Rhodopirellula baltica SH 1: one gene and its partner. The main gene of each other region encodes a partner of the protein of the gene in region 2 in a complex. Links are inferred from orthologs where the notes say so. Each region holds a gene or a part of one and is shown on either strand. Other genes may lie near its edges.

Region 1 (3,183 bases), 2.1 Mb from region 2 along the record:
GGCCGCGTTCGAGGCATCGCAATTTTTCGGCGTCAAACGATTGAACGCCGAGGCTGATTCGATTGACTCCGATGGCTTGCAAAGCATCCAGGCACTCAGGCGAGATGTCTTCGGGGTTGGCTTCCGCGGTGATCTCAGCGTCATCGGCGATCGGGAATGCATTCGAGATCGCTCGATGCAGTCGCTGCAGACGTGTGGCTGACAAACGCGTTGGTGTGCCGCCGCCTAAGAAGATCGTTCGCAGCGGCAATTCATGCGAGGAGTTGTCGATGCCTTTGAGTTCACGCTCGACGGCATCGAGGTACTGATCCTGCAACTCATCGCGGCCCGCGATCACGCTGAAGTTGCAATAGCCACATCGATGACGACAGAACGGAACGTGCACATACAGCGACTGTGGTTGGGGCCAGCCGCCGGGAGGGATGCACGTCATGTTAGATCCAGAGTTTCAGCCGGTCGTCCAGCATGCCGGGCAATGCCTTTTTGACAAAGCGTCGGATTTGGACGTCGGTGTAACGCGTGCTGGCGTGAGACCCGATGATCAGTTCGTTTTTAAAGTTGTCCGCTCGTTCGCGATAGTCATCCACGTGCATGTGACCATGTTTGTGGATTTTCGATCGACGATGTTCGGGCGCAGCAAACGTGAGTTCGCTGATCAAAATTTTGGACTCATAGAACTCGGGGTTGTTATCCAATCCCTTGGGTGACGTGTCGCCGGTGTAAGCGAACACCGGCACACGTTGCTCGGTGGTGATCTCGGTGCCTGCCATTTTAAGATCGCGAATTTTTTCGCCGGGCAGGTCCAGGTACTCGGGTTTGAGTTTGTGACGACGTTGATAGACGATGAACCCGAGTGCATCGATCGTGTGATGCACGTTCATTGACTTCACAACGTACTCGCGACCGATTTTGGTTTCGTCGCCATCGAGCAATCCGACCAGTTCGCATGGCATCGCACCGCGATCAAGGCTGCGGAAGGTTTGCAACATCTTCCAGGCCATGTCGACCGCTGAATCGGGCAGGTAAATGACGGGCGGGTCCATCTTCATCATTCGTCGCCGAGACACGTACGCGGGGAGGGCCGCGATGTGATCCAGGTGCGCATGCGAGATGAACATGGTCGGCGTGCCCATGAAGTCCCAGGGTTGGACCCCGACATCAAACAGGAGTTTGAGTTCGTTGACACGCCAGCAAGTTTGCACGGCGGCACGCGAATAGCCCTCGATCGTCAGTCCATCATGGACATGCGAGAGAATTGGAATGTTGTCGACCATCAACGCATCCGGATCGGCATGTTGCTGTTGTCGATCGAGTCGGTGCCGTAGTTGTCGACTTCGTTGACGTTCAAATTGTCTGAATAGCGTTCGGTCCGCACGACTTCGATTTCACCTTGGTCGTTTTGGTCGACTGCGGCACCGTGGTGCCGAGTCAGTTCCAACATGGCCAGGAACCAACCGATGTAGGCCGATTTGTGTTGCCCGGCGGGCACCAAATCGACCAGCGGAACGCGGGGGTGGGCCGCCAATTCTTTGTGGATCTTTTGCATGTAGACGTGAATGGGGGTGTCGTCGTAAATGACCTCGGTGGCTGGCGGCCCGGCGGATTCACGCATGATCCGTCCGAAAGCACTGACCAAGTCCCAAATTTCCAGTTCGACGATGGGTTGATCGGCGGGGTCGTTGCGGCGGGTCGGGAGGTCGTCGGCGACGCGTTCAAATCGGGTTTGCCAACGAGCGGACATTTCGTCCAGGACCGCTGCCGCGTCGCGAATTTCTTTGTATTGCAGCAGGCGTTCGACCAACGCTTCGTGCGTGTCCTCGACCGTTTCTTCTTCGGTTTCATCCTCAATCTTGGGCAAAACAGCCTGGCTTTTCATTTCCACCAAGGTGGCGGCCAGTTCCAGGAAATCACCGACTTCGCCCAGATCAAGTTCCTGGAGCACATCCAAGTGAGCGACGTATTGGTCGACCACTTTGGCCAGCGACATCTCCGTCAGCGACAATTCTTGGCGGCGGACCAAGTACAGCAGCAGATCGATTGGCCCTCGATAGACCGGCAAATCGATGCGAAAGCTCATGCAGTGGGTCGCTCAGGATCGGAAAGGGCTGAAAGTAGGTGAATGAGGGACAAAAACGGGAGGAACAGGTTCGAGAGGCGAGCTGGTTCCGGCGGAATCGGGTGCCGAAGCGGAGCTATCAGCGAACATTCGGCGTCTGGAAGTGCTCTGTCCCGGCAGATCGGGCAGCGAGTTTGCAGCGATTGGCCCGAAGCCCTTGGCAGCGTCAACCTCCAAAATTATCATGCGTCGCTCTTGATCGCGACCCTTCCGTTGTATTTGTCGCGTCTTCGACGCGATTGGCGATCTTTTTTGCTCTCACATGGCGACTCACAGGCATTTTCATGGCCAGTCCCAACCAACGTCATTTGCTCTCGGCGCTCGTTCAAAACGTGCCCGGAGTGCTTGCACACATTTCCGGAATGCTCGCTTCCCGCGGTTACAACATTGATTCGTTGGCTGTCGGTGAAACGGAAGATCCAACGCTTTCGCGAATGACGTTTGTCGTTGTCGGCGACGACCAAGTCCTCGACCAAGTCCGCAAACAACTCGAGAAAATCGTCACGGTCGTGCGTGTGCTGGATATCAGCTCCAACGATTACGTCGAACGCGATCTCCTGCTGGTCAAAGTCACCGCTCCCGCTGGTGGCGTCCGCAGCGAAATTCGCGAATTGGTCGATATCTTCCGCGGTCAAATCGTCGATGTCGGCGAAGGGGAAGTGATGATCGAAATCAGCGGCCGAGCCAACAAGGTCCAGGCTTTCATCGAACGAATCGATCGCTATGGCATCGTCGAATTGGTCCGCACGGGCCGAATCGCGATGGTTCGCAGTGGTTCGCAAGTCACCTCGAGTGAGCCCGCTGCAGAAACCGTCCAAGCCTAACACCGATTCAGTACCGATCCCTTCCAAATCATCTTTCCCCACACACCCTGAGTGACTTCTCATGGCAGCCACCATTTACTACGAAAACGATGCCGACCTATCTCACCTGAAAGGCAAGAAGGTCGCGATCTTGGGTTACGGTTCGCAAGGACACGCCCAAGCTCAAAACCTGCGTGACAGCGGTTGCGAGGTCATCATCGGCCAGCGTCCCGGCAGTGCGAACTACGACTTGGCCGTCTCGCA
Region 2 (4,406 bases):
CCAGGTCACGATGTCTGGATTGTCCGAGTCCTCGTTATCGATCGATTCGACGACTTCGTTGGTGTGCGTTCGTCCGTCGTACTGGATGACACGAATGTGGCTGGGAACGGTGTCTTTCTTTTTCGTCGAAACATCGCTCGACAGATCCCCGGGAACGTTTCCAATCTTGGATCGTGAACGAGCCCACCGCGGCCGGTGCACACGAAGACGCATTGGCAACTTCCCCGACATCGCCCCCATCGCGAGAAAGAAATCGCGTTTACGCGGCGTTGATTTGTCCGTCTTCGCTGACATCTTCGAACCGAATCGAGACTTGTTTGCTGACCCCGGACTCTTGCATCGTGACACCGTACAACGTTGTCGCCGCAGTCATGGTTTTTTTACTGTGCGTCACAACGATGAACTTGGATTGGTCCAAAAACTCCGTCAACACGGTCACGAATCGGCCAATATTGGCTTCATCGAACGGCGCGTCCACTTCGTCCAGCACACAGAACGGGCTGGGCCGATACTGGAAGATTGACATCAACAATGCCACGGCAGTCAGCGCTTTTTCGCCACCGGACAACAACGAATTGCTGAAACTTGGTTTCCCAGGAGGTGTGGCAACGATCTCGACGCCAGCTTCCAAAGGATCGTCCGACTCTTCCAAGATCAAATCAGCATGACCACCGCCAAACGATTTGCGATACAGCTTTTGGAAGTTAATTCGGATGGCTTCGAGCGTATCCAAAAACAACCGGCGAGAATCGGCGTTGATGCGAGCGATCACGCGTTGAAGCGAATCTTTTGCAGCGGTCAAATCTTGGTACTGGCCATGCAATTCGTCGTAGCGAACCTGCAACTCGTTGAGTTCTTCCAAGGCTTCCATGTTGACCGAGCCAACGTTTTGCACCTGGCCTCGAAGACGACTGATCTCTTCATCAACCGATGATCGATCCTCAATCTCAGCGAGTTCTTCGGGCGGTTCATCGTTCCGCAGATCGATCTGATAATCCTCGGCGATTCGATCCGCCAGCGTGGATTGTTTCAGCGCTGCGGCATCGCGAGCCGAACTGATCGTCGCGACAGCTTCGGTTGCCTTGGCGACGGCCTTGATGGCTGCTTGCGATTCGGTTTGGACTCGTCGAGTGGCTTCGCGTTCTTGATTGGCTTCCGCGGCCAAGACTTGCAACTTGGCGTCGGCTGATTCCATCGCAATCATCAATTCCGCCAAGCGATTGTCGGCTTCCAAGATTCGCGTTTCGATCTCGGTGATCCGCTCGCGCGTTCGAGTCATCGCATCGCGAACTTCCTGGTTCGCCGCTTCGCGCTGGCTTTGATCGCGACGGGCGACATCAGCGGCGATCGTCAACGACTCGACACGTTGTTCGCTGCGTGCGGCCTCGACCGAAATGCTCATCGCCTCGGATTGCACTTCGCGAAGTTGCTCCGACGCCGCCGTCAGTTGCACATCCACCTCGGTCCGCTGAGCTTCCAGCGTTTCGATCTCTTGTTTTCCCTTTTGAATCGAAACGGCCAGTTCGCCGTCTTGCTGCTTCGCCGTTGCGAGCAATTCGGTGTGAGAAGCCGACGATCGTTTGAGTTCGTCCACGGTCGCCTGGCGAGCCGACAATCGCTCGGTCACGTGATGCAGCTTGGCTTCTGCGGCCGCGTGTTCCGTGATCCATTTTCGCATCGCCTGCTCGTGACGACCAAGCTCTGCCGCTTCGCTATCGACAACTCCCGTCAAACGACCGACTTCTTTTTCCGCTTCGGCAATTTGATAGCTGTAGTGCTGCATCTCGGACTTCGCCGCCGCCAATTCACTGCGTCGGCTGACCAATCCGGTTTCGCCACCGGGAGGCCCCACGACACTGGATCCATCATTGTCCAACAAGTCACCCGACGCGGTCACGAAGCGTAACCCCGCCGATGACAGTTTTCGCAATCCAATTGCCGTGGCTAACGTGTCGACCAACCAAGTGTTGCCGAGAAGATGGCGAACCAATGGTTCCAGTTCGACTTCGCAATCGATCATCTTGTCGGCGCGACCGATCACGCCGGCCAACCCATCCAAACGAATCTTGTCACCGGGACGCCGGTTGGGAAGTTCATCCAGACGGATGATCCCGACTCGGGTACCAATCTTGATATCACCCCGGCTGATCGCATCGCTCACCGAACCACCACGAACAATGACGTACTGGCTACGTGGACCCAAAGCCGCATCGATCAACGGAGCGACTTGTCGATCGACGGAAAAACAATCCGCGACGATCCCGACCAAATCCTTTTTAAGCTCGGCATTGCTCATCCGCAGCACTTCGCGAACGCCGCCGCTGACGCCTTCCTGTTTCTGCTGCAGCTCGTCCAGCACGCGAGCTCGTTCGGTGATCCCTTGCAGGCGAATTTTCAGCGATCCAATTTCTTCCCGACGCCGTTCCAAGACTCGCCGCGTCTCGCAAACTTTCGCGTCAGCGATTTCGACTTCGCGTTGTGCGTCGGTGATTCGTTTCTCGAGTTCCGAAACGTTGCGAGCAACTTCGTCATGATCTCGCAGGGCGGTCTTCAGCCCTTCTTCGGCGGTCACCGAATTTCGAGCAATCTCCTCGAGAGCCCGCGCGGCTTCCCGCATTTGCTGAGCCACCCGGCCTCGATTCGCCTCGTGCTCGGCGACGCGGCGCACCGCTGCCAAGTGATCGCGTTGCAAATCATCGCGAGCGGATTCGATCCGATGAACGGTCGCTTGTTCCACATCACGTTTGGCGGCGATTGATTCTTTCTTTTGCTGGACATCGGCCAGCTCCGCTTCGGCAACTTCCAACGCCGCAATTGTCTTTCGCAAATCAGCGATCGCCGATCCCGCTTCGGTTCGCATCGCACGCAAACGACGGTAATGTCCGATCAATGTGCGTCGTTGCTCGACCAACGTTGTCTGATCCGATTCGCGACGACCACCAATGCGGGCAATTTCCCCCGACAATTCGCTGCGGCTTTGTTCTGCTTCGCGAGCGGCATCGGCAATCGTTTGCAGTTGCATTTCAGCAGCTTGCCGTTGCTCTTCCAACGACTCACGCAGAGTATCGGCTTTGCGATGCTGACGCTGGGCCGCTTCCAACTGCGTGGTTGCTTCGTTCAGTTCAGTCGACAATGTCAACCAATCATTCCAAGCGACAACCGTTCGAAGCTCCTTCAATCGGTCACTGGCTTGGCGATAGCGTTCTGCTTTGCCCGCTTGGCTCTTCAGCGTTTTCAGACGCGTCGCCACTTCGTCGACGATGTCGCCCAACCGGGTCAGGTTCGTCTGCACTCGTTCGAGCCGCCGCTCCGCTTCCACCTTCTTGGCTTTGAAACGACTGATCCCGGCGGCTTCTTCAAAGATGGCCCGCCGATCTTTCGCGTTGGCTTGCAGCATCCGATCGACTTTGCCCTGTTCGATCAGACTGTAGGCATCGATTCCGATACCAGTTCCGCGAATCAGAGCTTTGACGTCCTTCAGCCGGACGGCTTGTTGGTTGATCAGGTATTCGCCTTCGCCACTGCGATAGACTCGCCGAGTCACATGGACCTCGGGTGCGTCGACCGGCATCTGACCGCCGGTGTTGTCGAAGATGATCGTCGCTTCGGCGGCGCCGGCGGGTCCGCGAGTTTGTGATCCTTTGAAGATCACATCCGACATATCCTTTCCGCGCAGACTCTTGGCACTTTGACTGCCCAAGACCCATTTCATCGCATCGACAATGTTCGACTTTCCAGAACCGTTCGGTCCCACGACGACCGTGATGCCGTCGGGAAAATCAAATCGCGTTCGATCAGCGAAGCTCTTGAAACCGGCCAGCTCGAGTGCTTTGAGCATGAATGATTGTGTTGCCGGGAGCGAAAGAAGAAGTAGACGACGGACGGGTGAAACGTGGTTTCGATGGATCAAGACTAGCCAAAATGCTGGCAAAATCCTAGTTCGATCACGTGAAACGGCCCACAATCCTGCTGATCAAAAAAGCACCCCAAACGCGCAGACAACCAAAACCAACAGCCCTGCGACCATTTTCCCGACCGTTCCGGTCGTTCGGCCCCAAAACGCGGCTTGGCCGATCCGCCAACTGTCTCGCCAATTCTTTCCGTCATTCCATTCCGCGAACATGGCTCCCGCCGTTGCCCCCAATCCTCCGAACAAAATCGCCGCCAAAACCGGGCCAACGACGGGAATCGGCAGGCCCACGATCCCTCCGATGATGGCCCCAATGATTGAACCCACGATCGCCATCAACGTGGCTCGGCAACTGGCGCCGGCTCGGCTGGCCCCCATCGCACCCGCCAAAAACTCCACCAATTCGCCGACCAAACCCAGAACAAACGCGATCGCCAACGAAACCAGGCCGAGCTGCCAACGCCCCGTTTCCGGGCCCAGCCACGCGTACAAAGCC

The links.
Region 1: the proteins of smc (region 2) and RB_RS20250 are in contact, whole or in part, in a crystal structure (PDB 3ZGX), measured with the Bacillus subtilis proteins. The link is inferred for Rhodopirellula baltica SH 1 from one-to-one orthologs.

What each region holds. Positions count from the first base shown.
Region 1 is NC_005027.1:5,315,802-5,318,984, reverse strand. The notes cover bases 176-3,039. They hold RB_RS20250 (segregation and condensation protein A), read right to left. Parts: upstream 2,078-3,039; coding sequence 1,274-2,077; downstream 176-1,273. Other genes in these bases: ilvC (ketol-acid reductoisomerase), read left to right, coding at 3,002-3,039; ilvN (acetolactate synthase small subunit), read left to right, coding at 2,401-2,940; RB_RS20255 (MBL fold metallo-hydrolase), read right to left, coding at 435-1,274; hemW (radical SAM family heme chaperone HemW), read right to left, coding at 176-433. In the rest of the region: more of hemW, read right to left, coding at 1-175; more of ilvC, read left to right, coding at 3,040-3,183. UniProt on the Bacillus subtilis protein: Participates in chromosomal partition during cell division. May act via the formation of a condensin-like complex containing Smc and ScpB that pull DNA away from mid-cell into both cell halves.
Region 2 is NC_005027.1:3,181,793-3,186,198, forward strand. Bases 60-4,146 are described here. They hold smc (chromosome segregation protein SMC), read right to left. Parts: upstream 3,839-4,146; coding sequence 260-3,838; downstream 60-259. Other genes in these bases: corA (magnesium/cobalt transporter CorA), read right to left, coding at 60-240; RB_RS12330 (DUF456 domain-containing protein), read right to left, coding at 3,974-4,146. Also shown: more of corA, read right to left, coding at 1-59; more of RB_RS12330, read right to left, coding at 4,147-4,406. UniProt on the Bacillus subtilis protein: Required for chromosome condensation and partitioning.